4 regions of the Ancylobacter sp. G4_0304 genome follow, and region 2 is predicted to be linked to each of the others. Evidence: predicted binding sites of a transcription regulator. Region 2 holds the regulator's gene; each other region holds the start of a gene.
What was found. Region 2 encodes PhoB, which activates phosphate uptake and scavenging genes when phosphate is short. Its sites were predicted from a motif close to TGTCATNNANCTGTCAT; they were not measured.
Positions count from the first base shown of each region.

Region 1: a site for PhoB is predicted at 2,865-2,881, ahead of VRZ77_RS18145 (ArsJ-associated glyceraldehyde-3-phosphate dehydrogenase). Genes of this name have one in related genera too.
Region 3: a site for PhoB is predicted at 1,747-1,763, ahead of VRZ77_RS08470 (esterase-like activity of phytase family protein). Genes of this name have one in related genera too.
Region 4: a site for PhoB is predicted at 2,436-2,452, ahead of VRZ77_RS16170 (RNA degradosome polyphosphate kinase). Genes of this name have one in related genera too.

Region 1 is NZ_JAZDRM010000037.1:16,451-20,748, forward strand. It holds gene VRZ77_RS18130 (sigma-54-dependent transcriptional regulator) at 1-411, opposite strand, end outside; gene VRZ77_RS18135 (sensor histidine kinase) at 401-1,795, opposite strand; gene VRZ77_RS18140 (PhnD/SsuA/transferrin family substrate-binding protein) at 1,856-2,740, opposite strand; gene VRZ77_RS18145 (ArsJ-associated glyceraldehyde-3-phosphate dehydrogenase) at 2,976-4,019, shown strand; gene arsJ (organoarsenical effux MFS transporter ArsJ) at 4,022-4,298, shown strand, end outside.
Region 2 is NZ_JAZDRM010000007.1:85,921-90,218, forward strand. It holds gene pstA (phosphate ABC transporter permease PstA) at 1-704, shown strand, start outside; gene pstB (phosphate ABC transporter ATP-binding protein PstB) at 713-1,534, shown strand; gene phoU (phosphate signaling complex protein PhoU) at 1,560-2,273, shown strand; gene phoB (phosphate regulon transcriptional regulator PhoB) at 2,306-3,007, shown strand; gene VRZ77_RS06005 (SDR family oxidoreductase) at 3,164-3,928, opposite strand; gene VRZ77_RS06010 (LysR family transcriptional regulator) at 4,058-4,298, shown strand, end outside.
Region 3 is NZ_JAZDRM010000011.1:69,795-74,092, reverse strand. It holds gene VRZ77_RS08475 (DMT family transporter) at 1-253, shown strand, start outside; gene VRZ77_RS08470 (esterase-like activity of phytase family protein) at 308-1,663, opposite strand; gene recJ (single-stranded-DNA-specific exonuclease RecJ) at 1,850-3,670, shown strand; gene VRZ77_RS08460 (NAD(P)/FAD-dependent oxidoreductase) at 3,765-4,298, shown strand, end outside.
Region 4 is NZ_JAZDRM010000029.1:26,680-30,977, forward strand. It holds gene VRZ77_RS16155 (benzoate/H(+) symporter BenE family transporter) at 1-344, opposite strand, end outside; gene VRZ77_RS16160 (AI-2E family transporter) at 594-1,682, shown strand; gene VRZ77_RS16165 (chromosomal replication initiator DnaA) at 1,686-2,411, shown strand; gene VRZ77_RS16170 (RNA degradosome polyphosphate kinase) at 2,603-4,298, shown strand, end outside.

The DNA of each region.
Region 1 (4,298 bases), on a different contig from region 2:
GGCCGGCGAAACGCCAAGGGCGGTTTCTTCGCCAGCTTTAGGTGGGCGCATCAGATCACCGAGGCGCGCGAGAAAGTCGTTCATCTCGAACGGCTTGGTGACATAGTCGGCGGCGCCGGCACGCATAAGCCGGACGGCCTGATCAATGTCGCCGTGAGCTGTGATGAAAAGGAATGGAGGTGCTTTGACACCGCACGCGGCGGCCCGGAATATGGCCTCCCCCGACACATCGGGAAGCCGTATGTCGCAGATGATGGCCTCGAATCGGCGCGCGGCGATCTCGCCCAGCGCGTCCTGGCCAGCTTGCCACCATTTGACCGCCATACCCTCGAGCGTGAGCCGCTGGACAAGGCTTTCCCCCATGATCGGATCGTCCTCGACCAAGCCGATCAGAACCGGATCAGGCGACATTGGCTAGCTCCTCGTCGCACGTGAAGGGGACCGACACGCGCACGCAGGTGCCGGTATCCTCTGGGTAATCGACACAGATGGTGGCACCGAGATCGCCGAGCAGCCGGTGTGTCATCCACAGACCGAGGCCGGCCCCTGCGCTCAGGGGGCGAGCATGAGCGGCGCCGGTCAGCAGTGCGGCGGCTTCGTGTGGTAATCCTCGACCGCGGTCCCGCACTTCCACCAGTAGCCGCCGGTCTGTCACCGCCGCCGAGAGGGCGACGGTCGAGCCTTCGGGTGCTGCCGCGACGGCGTTAAGCAACAGATTCAGCACGGCCTGCCGGATCGGCGTACTGGGGAGCGGGATGCTGTTGTCCAGCGTGTTGACGATGGTGACACTGATCCCGCGTCGCCGGGCTTCGGGCGCGACGAGAAGGCCGAGATCGTCGATGTCCGCAGCCATCAGATGGCGTCGGGTGTCATCGGTCCGGTACAGCGCGAGTGTCGTGCGCACCACGTCGCGTATGCCAACCAAGCCGCGTTCGAGCAGGCCCACCGATCCGACGCGGACGCTTTCGATCTGGCCATGGCTCTTGACGGTCGCGAGCGCATTGAAGAGGCCTCCAAGCGGATTGTTGATCTCGTGGGCCAGCGCCGACGCCAGCCGCCCGAGGCTGCCGAGGCGCTCTTCCTCGGCGAGGCGCTTTGACAGTTCCTGCCGCTCGGCCGTCGAATGCACCAGTTCGTTGTATGCCTGAAAGAGACGGCCAAACTCGCCATGGCTGGCGGCAACGATGTCCGGCGCGATCGCCGCCACATGATTCTCGCGCGCATTGCCCAAATGGTCGGACAGGATACGGATCGGCCGCATCATCCGCGCAACCAGCAGCCAGCCCGCCGCCGCCAGGAGAAAGGTCAGAACCCCGTTGGTCAGTATGAGCGCCGTCAGCACATCCCGTCGCTCGATCGCCAGATGGCGGGTGTCGAAGCTCGCATAGATCGTCCCTACTTTTCGCCCGGGGTAGGAGAGTTCGCGCTGGGCATGGGCCCGATCCGCACCGGAATCGAAGCGGAAGGTCTCCCGGCCGGTGGCGGCGATGATTGATGACGACACCATTGCGCCAACGGGATGGGCGCGCGGATCGGAAGCGGCAATCACACGATTGTCGGCATTGGCGACAATTGCCTCGACCGGCCGCAGGCTCTTGTTGAGCTGCTGCGCCCGCTCGATTGCGTCGAAAACTTCCCAGACATCGTCGCGTAGGATCGAGGGCGCGGCCGCAGAAGACAGCCCGTCGAGATAGCTCTGGGTCAGCTCACGAAGATGGCGCTCCTGAGTGTCGTCGAGGCGCGACAGCACACGTTCGGAAAGAACGACGCCGACGAGCACCATGAGCGCGGCCACGGCCAGAGGCACCTTCAGTGTCACGGGCCAATTGCGAGGATTGACCGACGCCCGCATCGACTAGCCCTCAAGCGCTACGAGGGCCGCCTTCGTAGCGATCGTGTCGAAGAGGTCGGCGTCCTCACGCGCAAAACTGTCGAGGCGCAACATGGCGAGGATCGCGCGTCCTTCCATGTCTTCGGACATATTCAGCAGGGCAGCGGACAGTCGCGCGAGGTGCTCCTTGTCCACGGCGACTCGCGGCGCGGCGATTGGCGGGAAGCCGAGCCATTCGGAACGCCGGATGATGCGGGTGCGGGCCGTGAGTTCCGGCTCCAGTTCGGCGACGACCTCATAGACATAGCCGTCCACCGATCCTGACATGGCGAGCCCGGATGCGACAGCGCGAATGACGTTCCTATGGCCATAGGTGAAGAATGTCCGCTCGAAGAACGTCTCCGGTCGGGCATGAGCCTCGGCCAGAGCCGCGCGCGTGACAAGGAAACCGGAATTGGAATCGGGGTCCGAGAAAGCGTGCACATCGCCCTTGAGGTCGGAAAGACCTTCGGCGCGACGATCGGCATCGACGATCAGATAGGACTGATACAGCAGCCTGCCACGCCATCGCGGTACGGCGACCAACTGAAGCTCGGTCTCGTGCATGACATAGGGGTAGCCGCAGATCCAGGCCGCGTCGATCTGTCTCGAAATAAGGAGGGCGACAATTTCCTGATAGGTGCGGCGGGTAACCAGATTGACCGGAAAATCTGTCGTTCGTTCAAGGTATGTTTGGAGACGCCCAAGCAATTCTAGATCGGACGTAAGAAAAACGGGCGTTAACCCGAAGCGTATTTCTGATGCTTTGGCATGCGATAGACGAGAAAATAACGCAAGGGAGGCGATGAAAGACGCCGGCCCCGTCAAAAAAACGCGCCGATCCAACCCGAAGACGGATTTCCGAGACATGGCGTTTCCTGTTTGGAGTTCTTCTTTTTCCAGTCAGGTTACCTTGTTTGGGGGGCAACGGAAATAGAACGAGCCATCACAAAACTCTCGGATTGACCGCCACGCCTCCATCAGCCCCCTTTGGTGTCACCGGACTGTCATCCTGGACTGCTACGGCGCCAAGGAAATCGCGCAATGATGGCTGGTCGCCCCGAGTGACTACCGGCTGCGTTACCAATCCAAGAGGATTCCGGGCATGAAAGTCGGCATTAACGGCATGGGACGGATCGGGCGGCTGGCGCTCAGGGCAGCGGCGGGGGCTGCCGAGCGCCAGGGGGACGATCCGCGTGCCGGCAACCGGCTGGATGTGGTCCACTTCAACGAGATCAAGGGCGGCGCGGCGGCCACCGCGCATCTCCTCGAATTCGACAGCGTGCAGGGTCGCTGGCGCGCGCCGATCGAGGTTGCCAGCGAAGACGCCATCATGATCGATGGCACGCGGATTTCCTTCTCCGCCCATGCCGCGCCGGGCGATATCCCGTGGGGCGACCTCGGCGTCGATGTCGTGCTGGAATGCACCGGCAAGTTCCTGACCCCAGCCGTCCTCCAAGGGCATCTGGATCGCGGCGCCAAGCGCGTCATTGTCGCCGCGCCGGTCAAGGACCCCTCGGTGCTCAACGTCGTGGTCGGCGTCAACGAGCATCTCTATGAACCGTCGGTGCATCCCATCGTCACGGCGGCGTCCTGCACCACCAATTGCCTCGCGCCTGTGGTGAAGGTCGTCCATGAGGCGATCGGCATCCGCCACGGCCAGATCACCACCATCCACAACCCGACCAACACCAATGTGGTGGTCGACGCCCCCCATAAGGATCTGCGGCGCGCCCGTTCCGCCATGCTGTCGCTGCAGCCGACCACCACGGGGAGCGCTACCGCCATCGCGCTGATCTATCCCGAGCTGAAGGGCAAACTGAACGGTCACGCGGTGCGCGCGCCGGTGCTGAACGCCTCGCTCACCGACGCGGTGTTCGAAATGAAGCGCCCGACCAGTGTGGAAGAGGTGAACGAGCTATTTCGCGCTGCTGCGCAGGGGCCGCTCAAGGGCATTCTCGGCTATGAGCCGCGCGCTCTTGTGTCTGCCGACTATGCCCGCGATACCCGCTCCTCCATCGTTGATGGCCTCTCGACCATGGTCACCGACGAGACGCTGCTCAAGGTCTACGCCTGGTACGACAATGAGATGGGCTATGCCTGCCGCATGGTCGATCTCGCCTGCCACATGCAGAAAGTCGGAATCTGACCATGTTGGCTTCCTCAGGCAGCGGGCTGCGCAACTACGCCATCGTGACGGCGGCCTATTGGGGCTTCACCCTCACCGATGGCGCCTTGCGCATGCTGGTGCTGTTCACCTTCTTCCAGCTCGGCTATTCGCCCTTCACGCTGGCCTTCCTGTTCCTGCTCTATGAGGCGGCCGGCATCGGCGCCAATTTCATCGGCGGCTGGCTGGCGGCGCGCTACGGCATCACCCGCATGCTCACAGTCGGGCTGGTGACGCAAATTTCCGGCTTCCTGCTGCTCT
Region 2 (4,298 bases):
TCGGCCCCCATGTCTTCACCCGCATCACCCTGCCGCCGGGCGCCGGCGGCGGCCTGCTCAACGCCATTGTCGGCTCGCTGATCCAGATCGCCATGGCGCTGGTGATCGGCACCCCGATCGGCCTGATGTGCGGCACTTTTCTCGCCGAGAACGGCCGCGGCACCCATATCGGCAATGTGGTGCGCTTCGTGAACGACGTGCTGCTGTCCGCCCCGTCGATCCTGATCGGCCTGTTCGTCTACCAGCTGCTGGTCGTGCCCTTCGGCGGCTTCTCCGGCTGGGCGGGCGTCGCGGCGCTGGCGATCCTGGTGATCCCCGTGGTGGTGCGCACCACCGAGGACATGCTCGCGCTGGTGCCGATCGGCCTGCGCGAGGCCGCCTTCGCGCTCGGCGCGCCGCAGTGGAAGGTGGTGACCATGATCACCTGGCGCGCGGCCCGCGCCGGCATCACCACCGGCGTTCTGCTGGCGCTGGCCCGTGCCGCCGGCGAGACCGCGCCCCTGCTGTTCACCTCGCTCGGCAATAATGGCTGGTCGGTGAGCCTCAACGCGCCGATGGCTAGCCTGCCGATCGCGATCTACCAATATGCCGCCAGCCCCTTCGAGGACTGGGTTGCCCTTGCCTGGGCCGGCGCGCTGCTGATCACCGCCGGGGTGCTCGCCCTCAACATTGTTTCCCGCCTCGTGCTGGCGAAGATGAAGTGAGACGGACCATGAACTTCGCTCCCGAAACGTCCATCGACGTCGCCTCCGCCGTCAACCGCGCCACCGCGCCGTCGGCCGAGCCCAAGCTCAAGGTCGAGAAGCTGAACTTCTATTACGGCGACAACCACGCCCTGAAGAACATCAACTTCGAGATTCCCGAGAAGCGCGTCACCGCGATGATCGGGCCCTCGGGCTGTGGCAAGTCCACGCTGCTGCGCATCTTCAACCGCATGTTCCAGCTGTATCCGGGCCAGCGCGCCGAAGGCACCATCCTGTTCGACGGCATCAACCTGCTCGGCAAGGAACTGGACTCCACCATCGTGCGCTCGCGCATCGGCATGGTGTTCCAGAAGCCGACCCCGTTCCCGATGTCGATCTACGACAACATCGCCTTCGGCGTCCGGCTGCATGAGAGCCTCTCCAAGGCGCAGATGGACGAGCGCGTGGAATGGTGCCTGCGCAAGGCCGCGATCTGGGAAGAGACCAAGGACCGCCTCCACACCTCCGCGCTCGGCATGTCGGGCGGCCAGCAGCAGCGCCTGTGCATCGCGCGCACCATCGCGGTGCGCCCGGAAGTGATCCTGCTCGACGAGCCGACCTCGGCGCTCGACCCGATCTCGACCTCGAAGATCGAGGACCTGATCGACGAGCTGAAGCAGGAATTCACCATCGTCATCGTGACGCACAACATGCAGCAGGCCGCGCGCTGCGCCGACATCACCTCGTTCTTCTATCTGGGCGAATTGATCGAGGTCGGCCCCTCGGCCGAGATCTTCACCAATCCCCGCGAAGCCCGCACCCGCGACTACATCACCGGCCGCTTCGGCTGAGCGAATGACGAGAGAGGTTCATGCCATGACCGAACATATCGTTTCGTCATTCGACACCGATCTGAAGGAAATCGGGCGCCGCGTCGTGGAAATGGGCGGCCAGGCCGAGCGGCTGGTGGCCGATTCCGTGGCGGCTCTGGTCAAGCGCGACACCGAGCTCGCCCAGAAGGTCATCGTGCTCGACGGCCCGATCGACCTCCTGCAGCGCGAGATCGAGGAAAAGGCGATCCTCACCATCGCCCGCCGCCAGCCGCTGGCCGGCGACCTGCGCGAGATCGTGGCCGCCATGCGCATCGCCAACGATCTGGAGCGCATCGGCGACCTCGCCAAGAACACCGCCAAGCGCGTGCTCGCGCTCACCGGCGAGTTCCACCCGCAGAAGCTGGTGCGCGGGGTCGAGCACATGTCGGGCATCGTGTTCGAGCAGCTCAAGACCGTGCTGGACGCCTATGCCAGCCGCGACGACGCCAAGGCGGTCGAGGTGTGGCAGCGCGACGGCGAGGTCGACGTGCTCTACACCTCGCTGTTCCGCGAACTCCTCACCTACATGATGGAAGACCCGCGCAACATCTCGCTGTGCACCCACCTGCTGTTCTGCGCCAAGAACATCGAGCGCATCGGCGACCACGCGACCAACATCGCCGAGACGGTGCATTACCTCGCGACCGGCACGCTGCTCACCGAGGAGCGGCCCAAGCAGGACACGTCCAGCCTTACTTCCGTGGCGTTCCCGTCCTGATCGTCAGGCGCGGCGTGCGGCGAGGATAGACCATGCCGACCAACATTCTGATCGTGGAGGATGAGGAGCCCCTCACCCTCCTTCTGCGCTACAACCTCGAATCCGAAGGCTACGCCGTCGAGAGCGTGGCGCGCGGCGACGAGGCCGAGACCCGGCTGCGCGAGAGCGTGCCGGACCTCGTGATCCTCGACTGGATGCTGCCGGGCCTGTCGGGCATCGAGCTGTGCCGGCGCCTGCGCGCCCGGCCGGAGACCGAGCGCATGCCGGTGCTGATGCTCACCGCCCGCGGCGAGGAGACCGAGCGCGTGCGCGGACTCGCGACCGGCGCCGACGATTATGTCGTGAAGCCGTTCTCGGTGCCGGAGCTGGTGGCGCGGGTGCGCGCCCTGCTGCGCCGCGCCAAGCCGGACCACATCTCGACCCTGCTGCGTGCCGGCGACATCGAGCTCGACCGCGAGACCAAGCGGGTCCACCGCTCCGGCCGCGAGCTGCATCTGGGGCCGACCGAGTTCCGGCTGCTGGAGTTCCTGATGCAGTCGCCCGGCCGGGTCTATTCCCGCGAGCAGCTTCTCGACGGCGTGTGGGGCCAGGACGTCTATATCGACGAGCGCACCGTGGACGTGCATGTCGGCCGCCTGCGCAAGGCGCTGAACCGCCCGCGCCAGCCCGACCCGATCCGCACCGTGCGCGGCTCCGGCTACTCGTTCAACGAAATGTTCGCCCGCGCCCATTAAGGGCGCAGGCGCCGCAACGAAATGTTCGCCCGCCCCATTGAGGGCGCAGGCGCCGCAACGAAATGTTCGCCCGCCCCATTGAGGGCTGGCGCTTCGACAAGACGATCGCCCGCGCGCCGCAAACGCGCGGGCGTTGTCGTCAGGCGGACAGTGCCGTCAGGTCCGTGTGATCGAGAGCCCGCCATCGACCAGATGCGCGGTGCCCGAAACGAAGGACGCATCGTCCGAGGCGAGATACAGCACCGAGCGCGCCAGTTCCTCCGGGGCTGCCACGCGCTTCAGCGCGTGCAGCCCGGTGATGAAGGACTGCGCTTCGGCCGTGCCGTTGGCTTCCTTGTACATCTCGGTCTCCACCGCGCCGGGCAGCACGGCATTGACCCTGATGCCCTGCGGCCCGAACTCGGCGGCCAGCGCCTGGGTGAGCCCGATCAGGCCGGATTTCGAGGCGGCATAGGCGGCAAGGCCCGGAAAGGCGGTTGTGTAGCCGACGAAGGTCGAGGTGAAGATCACCGACCCGCCGCCGGTCTTCAGCATCTGCGCGATCTGGTGCTTGGCGCCGAGGAACGAGCCGGTGAGGTTGATCGCCAGCGTATCGGCCCAGCCCTCCTCGGAAATGCCCGTGCTCGGACCCTTTTCGCCGAGCGTGCCAGCATTGTTGAAGGCGATGTCGAGCCGGCCATAGCGCTCGGCCGCCAGCGCCACCAGCGCCTGCGCATAGTCTTCCGAGCGCACGTCGCCGGCGAGCGCGACTGCCTCGCCGCCGGCGGCCACGATCTCGGCGACCGCCGCGTCGAGTTCCGGCTGGCGGCGGGCGCCGAGCACCACCTTCGCGCCTTCCTTTGCAAACAGCACCGCGGTCGCGCGGCCGATGCCGGAGCTGGCGCCGGTCACCAGCGCGACCTTGTTGATAAGACGGGACATTGACTTCTCCTGCAATGAACGATCCGCCGCCGGGGCTTCCGGGGGCCTGTGTCACGCAGGAGTATGGCAAGGCCACCGCGTTCGGATTAGCCTGAGGAGAATGGAAATCATGTCCGGAAAATCCGAACGATGAAAATCGACGGCATCGCCGCTTTCGTCGCCATCGCCGAGGCCGGCTCGATCAGCGAGGCCGCGCGCCGGCTGCGCCTGTCGAAATCGGTGGTCAGCGACCGGCTGGCCCAGCTCGAACGCCAGCTCGGCGCCAGGCTGGTACATCGGTCCACCCGCAGCCTGTCGCTGACCGAAGACGGGACGACCTTTCTAGAGATGGCCGCGCAGTCGCTGCGCGGGCTCGACGCGGCGGCCGCCG
Region 3 (4,298 bases), on a different contig from region 2:
CAGCGCTATCGGCTCGTCGATCATCGCCTACGGCGCCTGGTACTGGCTGCTCCAGCGCTATCCGATCAATGCGGTGGTGCCGTTCTCGATGCTGAACCCGTTGCTCACCGTGCTGCTCGGCATCGTGCTGATCGGCGACGTGCCTTCGCCGGTGAAGATCGCCGGGGCGCTGGTCATGCTGGTCGGCGTCGCCCTGATCCTGCGCCGGCCGGCAGGTAAGTTGGCTGCGCCGACCCTGCCCGACACGGCTTGAGACGGCGCGAACCTCCCCGGACACACCGGGGAGGCCGTCGTCTTGGTGCGGGCGTCACTTCGCCTTCAGGAACTCGCCGACTTCCAGCAGGATCAGCTCGTTGTCGTCGGCCTGCTTGAGGTCCCGCGAGGAGGAGAACGGCAGGTTGTTGTCGTTGCCGACCACGATATGGTTGGCGTCGACCACGTCGACATTCTCGATGGTGAAGAACGGGAAGGTGAGCACGCCGTCATTGAGCGGCTTGCGCGCCAGGCTGGAAGGGTCAGCGATCTTCATCAGGTCGATATGGCCGATCTTGCGCACCGGGCCGCCGGCATTGGTGTCGGTCAGCTCGATCTTATAGATGCGCTTGAACTTCGCGAGGTCGTGGAAGCAGTCCGGGCCCTTGGTGCCCTCGGCGCACGCCTTGTCGGCGGTGCCTTCGCCATTGTCGCGCTCGATGATGAGCCCCGTCGTGCCGTCGATCATGTTGAAGTCGCCGATGGCGTTGCCGTTCTGCTCCAGAACGTACTGCCACATGCGGCCGGTCCATTTCTCCGCGGCCACGTCGAATTCGAGGATCGGCAGGAACTCGCGGCCGTCGGCGGTCTTCTGCCAGTCCTTCTTGTCGGTGTCCCAGAGCGGGCCCTCGAGTAGCGCGTAGAGGAACCGGCCATCCTTGGAGGCAGCCATGCCCTCATACCCCTTGGAGCGGCGGGCATTGAAGCTGGCGGGGGCGTTCGGCGCGCCGGCCGAGGCGACGGCATAATGATCGGGCGAGCGCACCGGCATTTCCCCCGCGACGGTCTCGAACACGCCGAGCACCTTGCCGCTCATGTCGGCCTTGATCAGAAAGGGGCCGAATTCCTCGCCGATCCAGAAATTCCCGTCGATGATCTGGAAGCTTTCGAGATCGAAATCGGCGCCGGTGAGGTAGCGCTTTTCCGTGCCCTCGTGGACGATACGGAATGGCACCTTCTTGTCGGGATCGGTGAGGAACACTGTTTCGACCGGGGTGAAGCTGCCGGCCTTCCAGTCGATGGTGTACCGGTTGAGGTAGAGCGCGGAATCCGGGCTGTTAGCCTTCGCGCCCATGCCGTTGTCGGTGATGATCCAGAACGAGCCGTCGGGCATGGTCTTGATGCCGGAATGGCCCTGGCGCGGCTGGCCCTTGAACGGCAGGGAGATGCCGGTCGGGCGCCCCGCCGACTTGCCCATCACCGTGCCGAGGGCCTCGACGCGGGTGCCGGTGGTGAACTTGCCGGAGGTCTTCAGGTCCTCGGGTGCATCGGCCGGCATCTCGATGAAGCTCGCGGCCGAAAGCACGGCATGGCCGGCGAGCGTGGCCGGATAGGTCTGGTCGGCGATCGCGCCGGTGCTGAAGGCTATCAGCGCGAGGGCGGCGCCGGCGAGCAGGCGGGTGCGGGACATCAGCGGTTCTCCTTGTCGACGGTCGACCGATCGGCCGACGCCGCTTTCCTGACCGTCATCCGTGTCCGTTGCGTTACGTCTAGGTGACCCCTCGATGACGTCTCCCGGCCCGCAGGCGCGGAATGTGGCCGCTTCCCGTCGCGCCGGGCTCGACGCGGGCGCGCGCTTGAGGCTTATCTCTCCCCCATGAGTCTCGTTCTTCCCACCGCCGCCCCGGCGCCCCGGCCGTTCCTCGGCGTTGCCCGCTCGGCGACCGGCCGCTTCTGGCGCGAACGCCTCGACGTGCGCGGCGCGCAGGCGACCATGGCGATCGTGCAGCGCCATGGCGTGCCGGAACTGCTGGCGCGTGTGCTCGCCGGGCGCGGCGTTAGCCTCGACGAGGTAGACGCTTGGCTCGACCCGACCATCAAGCGCCTGCTGCCCGATCCCGATACGCTCACCGACATGGAGCCCTGCGTCGCGCGGCTCGCCGAAGCGGTAGTGACGGGTGAGCAGGTGGCGGTGTTCGGCGACTACGATGTCGACGGCGCCACCTCGACCGCGCTGCTCGTGGAGGTGTTGCGTGCCGGCGGGCTCGATCCGGCGTTCCACATCCCGGACCGCATCTTCGAGGGCTACGGCCCGAACATCCCCGCCATCGAGGCGCTGGCGGCCAATGGCGCAACACTGCTGGTGACGGTCGATTGCGGCACAGCCAGCTTCGAGCCGTTCGCCCGTGCCCATGAGATCGGCCTCGACGTGGTGGTGATCGACCATCACCAGACCGGCGAGGAACTGCCGCAGGTCGCGGCGCTGGTGAACCCGAACCGGGCGGACGACCTGTCCGGGCTCGGCCATCTCTGTGCGGTCGGGCTGGTGTTCGTCGTCGCGGTCGGGCTGGTGCGCGAGCTGCGCCGTCGCGGCTGGTGGAATGCCGCGCGGCCGGAGCCGGACCTGCTCGCCGCGCTCGACATGGTGGCGCTCGGCACGGTGGCGGATGTGGTGCCGCTCGTCGGCCTCAATCGCGCCTATGTCACCAAGGGCCTTATCCAGCTGCGCAAGCGCCAGCGGCCGGGGCTGACGGCGCTGATGGACGCGGCGCGGCTCTCCGGCCCGCCCAAGGCATGGCATCTCGGCTTCCTGCTCGGCCCGCGCATCAATGCTGGCGGGCGCATCGGCGATGCCGCGCTCGGCGCCCGCCTGCTGCTTTGCCAGGACCCGATCGAGGCGGCGGCGCTCGCGGTGGAACTCGACCGGCTCAATGCGGAGCGCCAGCAGGTGGAACGCGCCATCGTCGCGCAGGCCGAAGCCGAGGCGGAGGCCGCGCTCGGCCTGTCGGGGGAGGGGGCGGTGATCCTGTCCAGCGGGCAGGGCTGGCACCCCGGCGTGGTCGGGCTGGTGGCGGCGCGGCTGAAGGAAAAGTTTGGACGCCCCGCCTTCGCCATCGCCTTCACCGGCGCCACCGGCGCGGGCTCGGCGCGCTCGATCCCCGGCGTCGATGTCGGGCGCGCCGTGCGCGGCGCGGTGGAGCGCGGCCTTCTGGTGAAGGGCGGCGGCCACGCCATGGCGGCGGGACTGACCATCGAGCGCGAGCGGCTGGGTGATCTGCGTGCCTATCTTGAGGAGGTGCTCTCCAGCGCGGTGGATGTCGCTCGCGCGGTCGACGAACTGGCGATCGACGGCGCGCTTTCGGCTGGCGGGGCGACGCCGGAGATGATCGAGACGGTGGAGCGCGCCGGGCCGTTCGGCGCGGGCAACCCGCAGCCCGTTTTCGCCTTTCCCGCCCATCGCGTGGTGTTTGCGGAGGTCGGCAGCACTGATCAGGTGCGGGTGCGACTGCGCGGCTCGGACGGCGCGACGCTCTCCGCCGTCGCCTTCCGCGCCGCCAATGCGCCGCTGGGCCGGGCGCTGCTGGAGGCCCGGGGACGGCAGATGCATGTCGCCGGAACGCTCGACATCGACAGCTGGCAGGGCCGTTCGCAGGCCAGCCTGCGCATCAGCGATGTCGCCGACCCGGATCAGGCTTGAGAAACAACGACATGCGCGCAGCAGCGGAATCGGAATGGCGGCAAGTTGAATCGCCTTCTCAGCGCGGAGGCGCCCAGAATCAGGAAGTGAAGCCGTGACCGCAAGCATCGGAGACGACTCGGCTTTCACCGCCGGGAGGCGAAACGTCGCCATCATCGGCGCCGGCCCGGCCGGCCTCATCGCCGCGCAGGTGCTGGCGGAGGCTGGATGCCGGGTGAGCGTGTATGAGCGCATGGCCTCGCCAGCCCGCAAGTTTCTCATCGCCGGGCGTGGGGGGCTGAACATCACGCATTCCGAGTCGCGCGAGACTTTCCTCGCCCGCTACAGTGGCGCGCGCGACTGGCTGGCGCCGATGCTCGACGCCTATCCGCCGGCCCGGCTGCGCGCGCTGGTCGAGGGGCTCGGCGAGCCGACCTTCATCGGCACCAGCGGCCGGGTGTTCCCGAAAAGCTTCAAGGCCTCCCCGCTGCTGCGCGCCTGGCTCGGCCGGCTTGGTGCGCTCGGCGTCACATTGGAGACGCGGCACGACTGGTGCGGCTGGACGCTAGAGGGCGGGCTGCGTTTCGCCACGCCGCAGGGCGAGCATGTGGTGTCGGCTGACGTCGTGATCTTCGCGCTCGGCGGGGCA
Region 4 (4,298 bases), on a different contig from region 2:
GGCAGGCGCTGAACCAGCGCGCCGAGCGGCTTCACCGCGGCGGTGACGAGAATCAGCGCCGCCACCATGAGGAAGGCGCCGACCGCGACCTCGATCGAAAGCCCCTGCGAACCGGCCACCAGCGCCGCGCCGGGCGTCGACCAGGCGGTGATGATCGGCAGCTTGTGGCGCCAGCCGAGGAAGGCGCTGGTCGCGGCCATGGAGAGGCACAGCCCGACCACGCCCGAGGAAATCTGCTCCGGATTGGCCCCCGCCGCCTGCGAGGCCGCGACGACGATGGCGATGGTTCCGCCAAAGCCGACCAGCGCGGCGACGACGGCGGAGGTGAGGACGGAAAAGCGCATGGAGATCATCGCGGCAGTCGAAAGGAGCAGGAGGCACAGGAAGCTTCCCGCCTTGTGCCACGCCGTCGCCGCCGCGTCACGGGTACGAAGGGAGGGGGCGCCCGCCGGCGCGGCGAATGATGGGGGCGCCGGCGCTTGTGCATCGCACACGCAAGATTTTGCTGTATCAATGGCCTCAACCGAACTTCAACCCCTGCTCGGGTATTGAAGCAGGGCGGGCGGCATCCCTCGGGACCTTCGGACGGCAGCATGATCTGGCATAAGCAGGTGACGTTCTGGCTTTCGATGCTGGCGGTGTTCGTGCTCGCCTGCTGGCTGCTGTCCAGCGTGCTGCTGCCCTTCGTCGCCGGTATGGCGCTGGCCTATTTCCTCAACCCGGTCACCACACGGATTGAGCGGCTGGGCATGAACCGGCTGCTGGCCTCGCTGCTCACCATCGCCGTGACCCTGCTGCTCGGCATCGCGCTGCTGCTGCTGGTGCTCCCGATCTTCTCCTCGCAACTCGCCGCCTTCATCCAGAACCTGCCCGAGTACATCGTGAAGCTGCAGAATCTTGCGACGGGCGAGAAGGCGGACTGGCTGCGCTCGGTGATCGGCGACCGCATGCCGCAGATCCGGCAGGGGCTCAGCGACCTCGCCACCCAAGGCGCGGCCTATCTGCTGACCCTGCTGCAATCGATCTGGACCGGCGGGCAGGCGCTGCTCTCGGTGTTCTCGCTGCTGGTCATCACCCCGGTCGTCGCCTTCTACATGCTGAACGACTGGAACGGCATGATCGACAAGGTGGATTCCTGGCTGCCGGTGAAGCAGCGTCCGCAGCTTCGCGAGCTGGCGACCGAGATGGATCACGCGATCGCAGGATTCGTGCGCGGCCAGTCGGCGGTCTGCGTGATCCTCGGCCTCTATTACGCGCTAAGCCTGACCGTCGCGGGGCTGAATTTCGGCTTCGTCATCGGTCTGGTTTCGGGGATGATTACCTTCATCCCCTATGTCGGTTCGCTCACCGGGCTGGTGCTGGCGGCCGGCGTCGCGGTGGTGCAGTTCTTCCCGGACTACACCATGATCGTGGTCGTGCTGTGCATCTTCTTCTTCGGCCAGTTCATCGAGGGCTACATCCTCCAGCCCAAGCTGGTGGGCGAGAGCGTCGGGCTGCATCCGGTGTGGCTGATGTTCGCCCTGCTGGCCTTCGGTTATCTGCTCGGCTTCCTCGGCCTGCTGCTGGCGGTGCCGCTGGCGGCGGCGGCAGGCGTGCTGGTGCGCTTCGCCATCAAGCAATATCTGGCGAGCCCGCTCTACACCGGCGAGGAGCCGCCCGCCGAAGACGGGCTGATGAGCTAGGCCATGGCCACGCGCCAGCTTCCCCTCGACCTGCCGCATGCGGAAAGCCGCGCGCGGGCCGATTTCCTGCCCGCTCCCGCCAATGAAGCGGCGCTGGCGCTGATCGATGCCTGGCCGGACTGGCCGGCGCGACTGGTGGCGCTGAGCGGGCCGGAAGGCTCCGGCAAGTCCCATCTCGCCGCGATCTTCGCCGAGGAGGCCGGCGCCCCGGTCCTACCGGCAGCAAAGCTGGAGGCGGCGGCGGTGCCCTCGCTGCTGGCCGGCGGCGCGCTGGTTCTGGAGGACCTCGGCGAGGGACCGTTCGATGAGACGGCGCTGTTCCACCTCATCAATCTCGCCAATGAACAGCGCGCGAGCGTGCTGGTCACCACGCGCCGCCTGCCGGCCGCGTTGGCGCAGGAGGTGACCACGCGCGATCTCGCCTCGCGGCTGCGGGCGATGCCGGCGGTGAGCCTCGGCGCGCCGGACGACCGTCTGCTGGCCATGGTCGCGGTGAAACTTTTCGCCGACCGGCAGATTTCCCCAGACGACGCGCTGCTGAGCTATCTTCTGCCGCGGGTCGAGCGCTCCATCGGGGCGCTGCGCGACCTCGTCGCAGCGCTGGACCGCGAGGCGCTCGCCCGCAAGCGGCCTCTGACCCGCGCATTGGCGGCCGAACTGCTGCGCGAGCGCACGCAAACCGACGAGGCGGAGGGCGATGCGTCGTCCGCCGGCTTCCCATTCACTTGAGTTGACCTAAGGTTAAGATCTCAATGTCATCCAGCGGTCATGAAGCGCGGCGAACTTCCCGGCGAACCAAGCGGGTAGCGAGCAAGAGCAAGGGAGCCGACATCGTGGCCGATACCGAGAGGCAGCCGGTGCTGGAAGTTGTACCGGAGACGGCGGAGGCGGTGCAGCCGACGACCCTGGAAGCCGATCTGATGGCGTCCCCGGAACGCTTCATCAATCGCGAGCTGTCCTGGCTCCAGTTCAACCGCCGCGTGCTGGAAGAGGCGTCGAACAGCGCCCATCCGCTGCTGGAGCAGCTGCGCTTCCTGTCGATCTCGGCGAATAATCTCGACGAGTTCTTCATGGTCCGCGTGGCCGGCCTCAAGGAGCAGGTGCGCGAGGGCTATGGCGGCAAGAGCCCCGACGGCCTCACCCCGGCCGAGCAGCTTCCGCTGATCAGCGAGGCGGTGGCCGGCCTTGCCAACGACCAGCAGGCGCGCTGGCGCGGCCTGCGCGTCGAATTGAAGGCTGTCGGCGTCGAACTGGTCGATGGTGCGGACGTGCTCAAGCCCGATCGCGCGGTGCTCGACGAGTTCTTCCTCGCCCACGTCTTCCCGGTGCTGACGCCGCTCGCCATCGATCCGGCGCATCCGTTCCCGTTCATCCCCAATCTCGGCTTCTCGCTGGCGCTCCAGCTCGCGCGCATCAGCGACGGCCGCGCCATGAACGCGCTGATCCGCGTGCCGGCGAAGATCGACCGCTTCATCCGGCTGCCGGACGGCGAGAACGGCGTCCAGCGCTTCATCACGCTGGAACAGATGATCGGCCTGTTCATCGGCCGCCTGTTCCCCGGCTATCAGGTGAAGGGCCAGGGCGGTTTCCGTGTCATCCGCGACAGCGACCTCGAAGTCGAGGAAGAGGCCGAGGACCTGATGCGCCTGTTCGAGAGCGCGCTGAAGCGGCGCCGTCTCGGCACGGTGATCCGGCTGGAGGTCGATGCTTCCATGCCCGAGGAACTGCGCAACTTCGTCACCCGCGAACTCGGCATCAAGGCCGACGAGGTGATGCTGGTCGACGGCGTGCTGGCGTTGAACGAGTTCAGCCAGCTCGTCGGCGTCGACCGGCCCGACCTCAAGTTCAAGCCCTATAATCCGCGCTTCCCCGAGCGCATCCGCGACCATGCCGGCGACTGCTTCGCCGCCATCCGCGAGAAGGACCTCGTGGTCCACCACCCCTACGAATCCTTTGATGCGGTGATCCAGTTCCTGCGGCAGGCGGCGCGCGACCCTAATGTCGTCGCCATCAAGCAGACGCTGTACCGCACCTCCTCCGACAGCCCGATCGTCAAGGCGCTGGCCGAGGCGGCGGAGGCCGGCAAATCGGTGACCGCGCTGGTCGAACTCAAGGCCCGCTTCGACGAGGAAGCCAATATCCGCTGGGCCCGCGATCTGGAGCGCGCCGGCGTGCAGGTGGTGTTCGGCTTCCTGGAGCTGAAGACCCACGCCAAGCTCTCGCTGGTGGTGCGCCGCGAGGGCGGCCAACTCGCCAGCTACTGCCATGTCGGCACCGGCAATTACCACCCGATCACGGCGCGCATCTATACCGACCTGTCGTTCTTCACCGCCGACCCGGTGATCGGCCGCGACGTGGCGCGCATCTTCAACTTCATCACCGGCTATGCCGAGCCGGCGGAGCTGGAGGCGATGGCGATCGCCCCGCTGACGCTCAAGAAGCGCATCATCGACCACATCAACGCCGAGATCGAGTTTGCTCGCGCCGGCCGCCCGGCGGTGATCTGGCTGAAGATGAACGCGCTGGTCGACCCCACCGTGATCGACGCGCTCTACCGCGCCAGCCAGGCCGGCGTGCAGATCGACATCGTGGTGCGCGGCATCTGCTGCCTGCGGC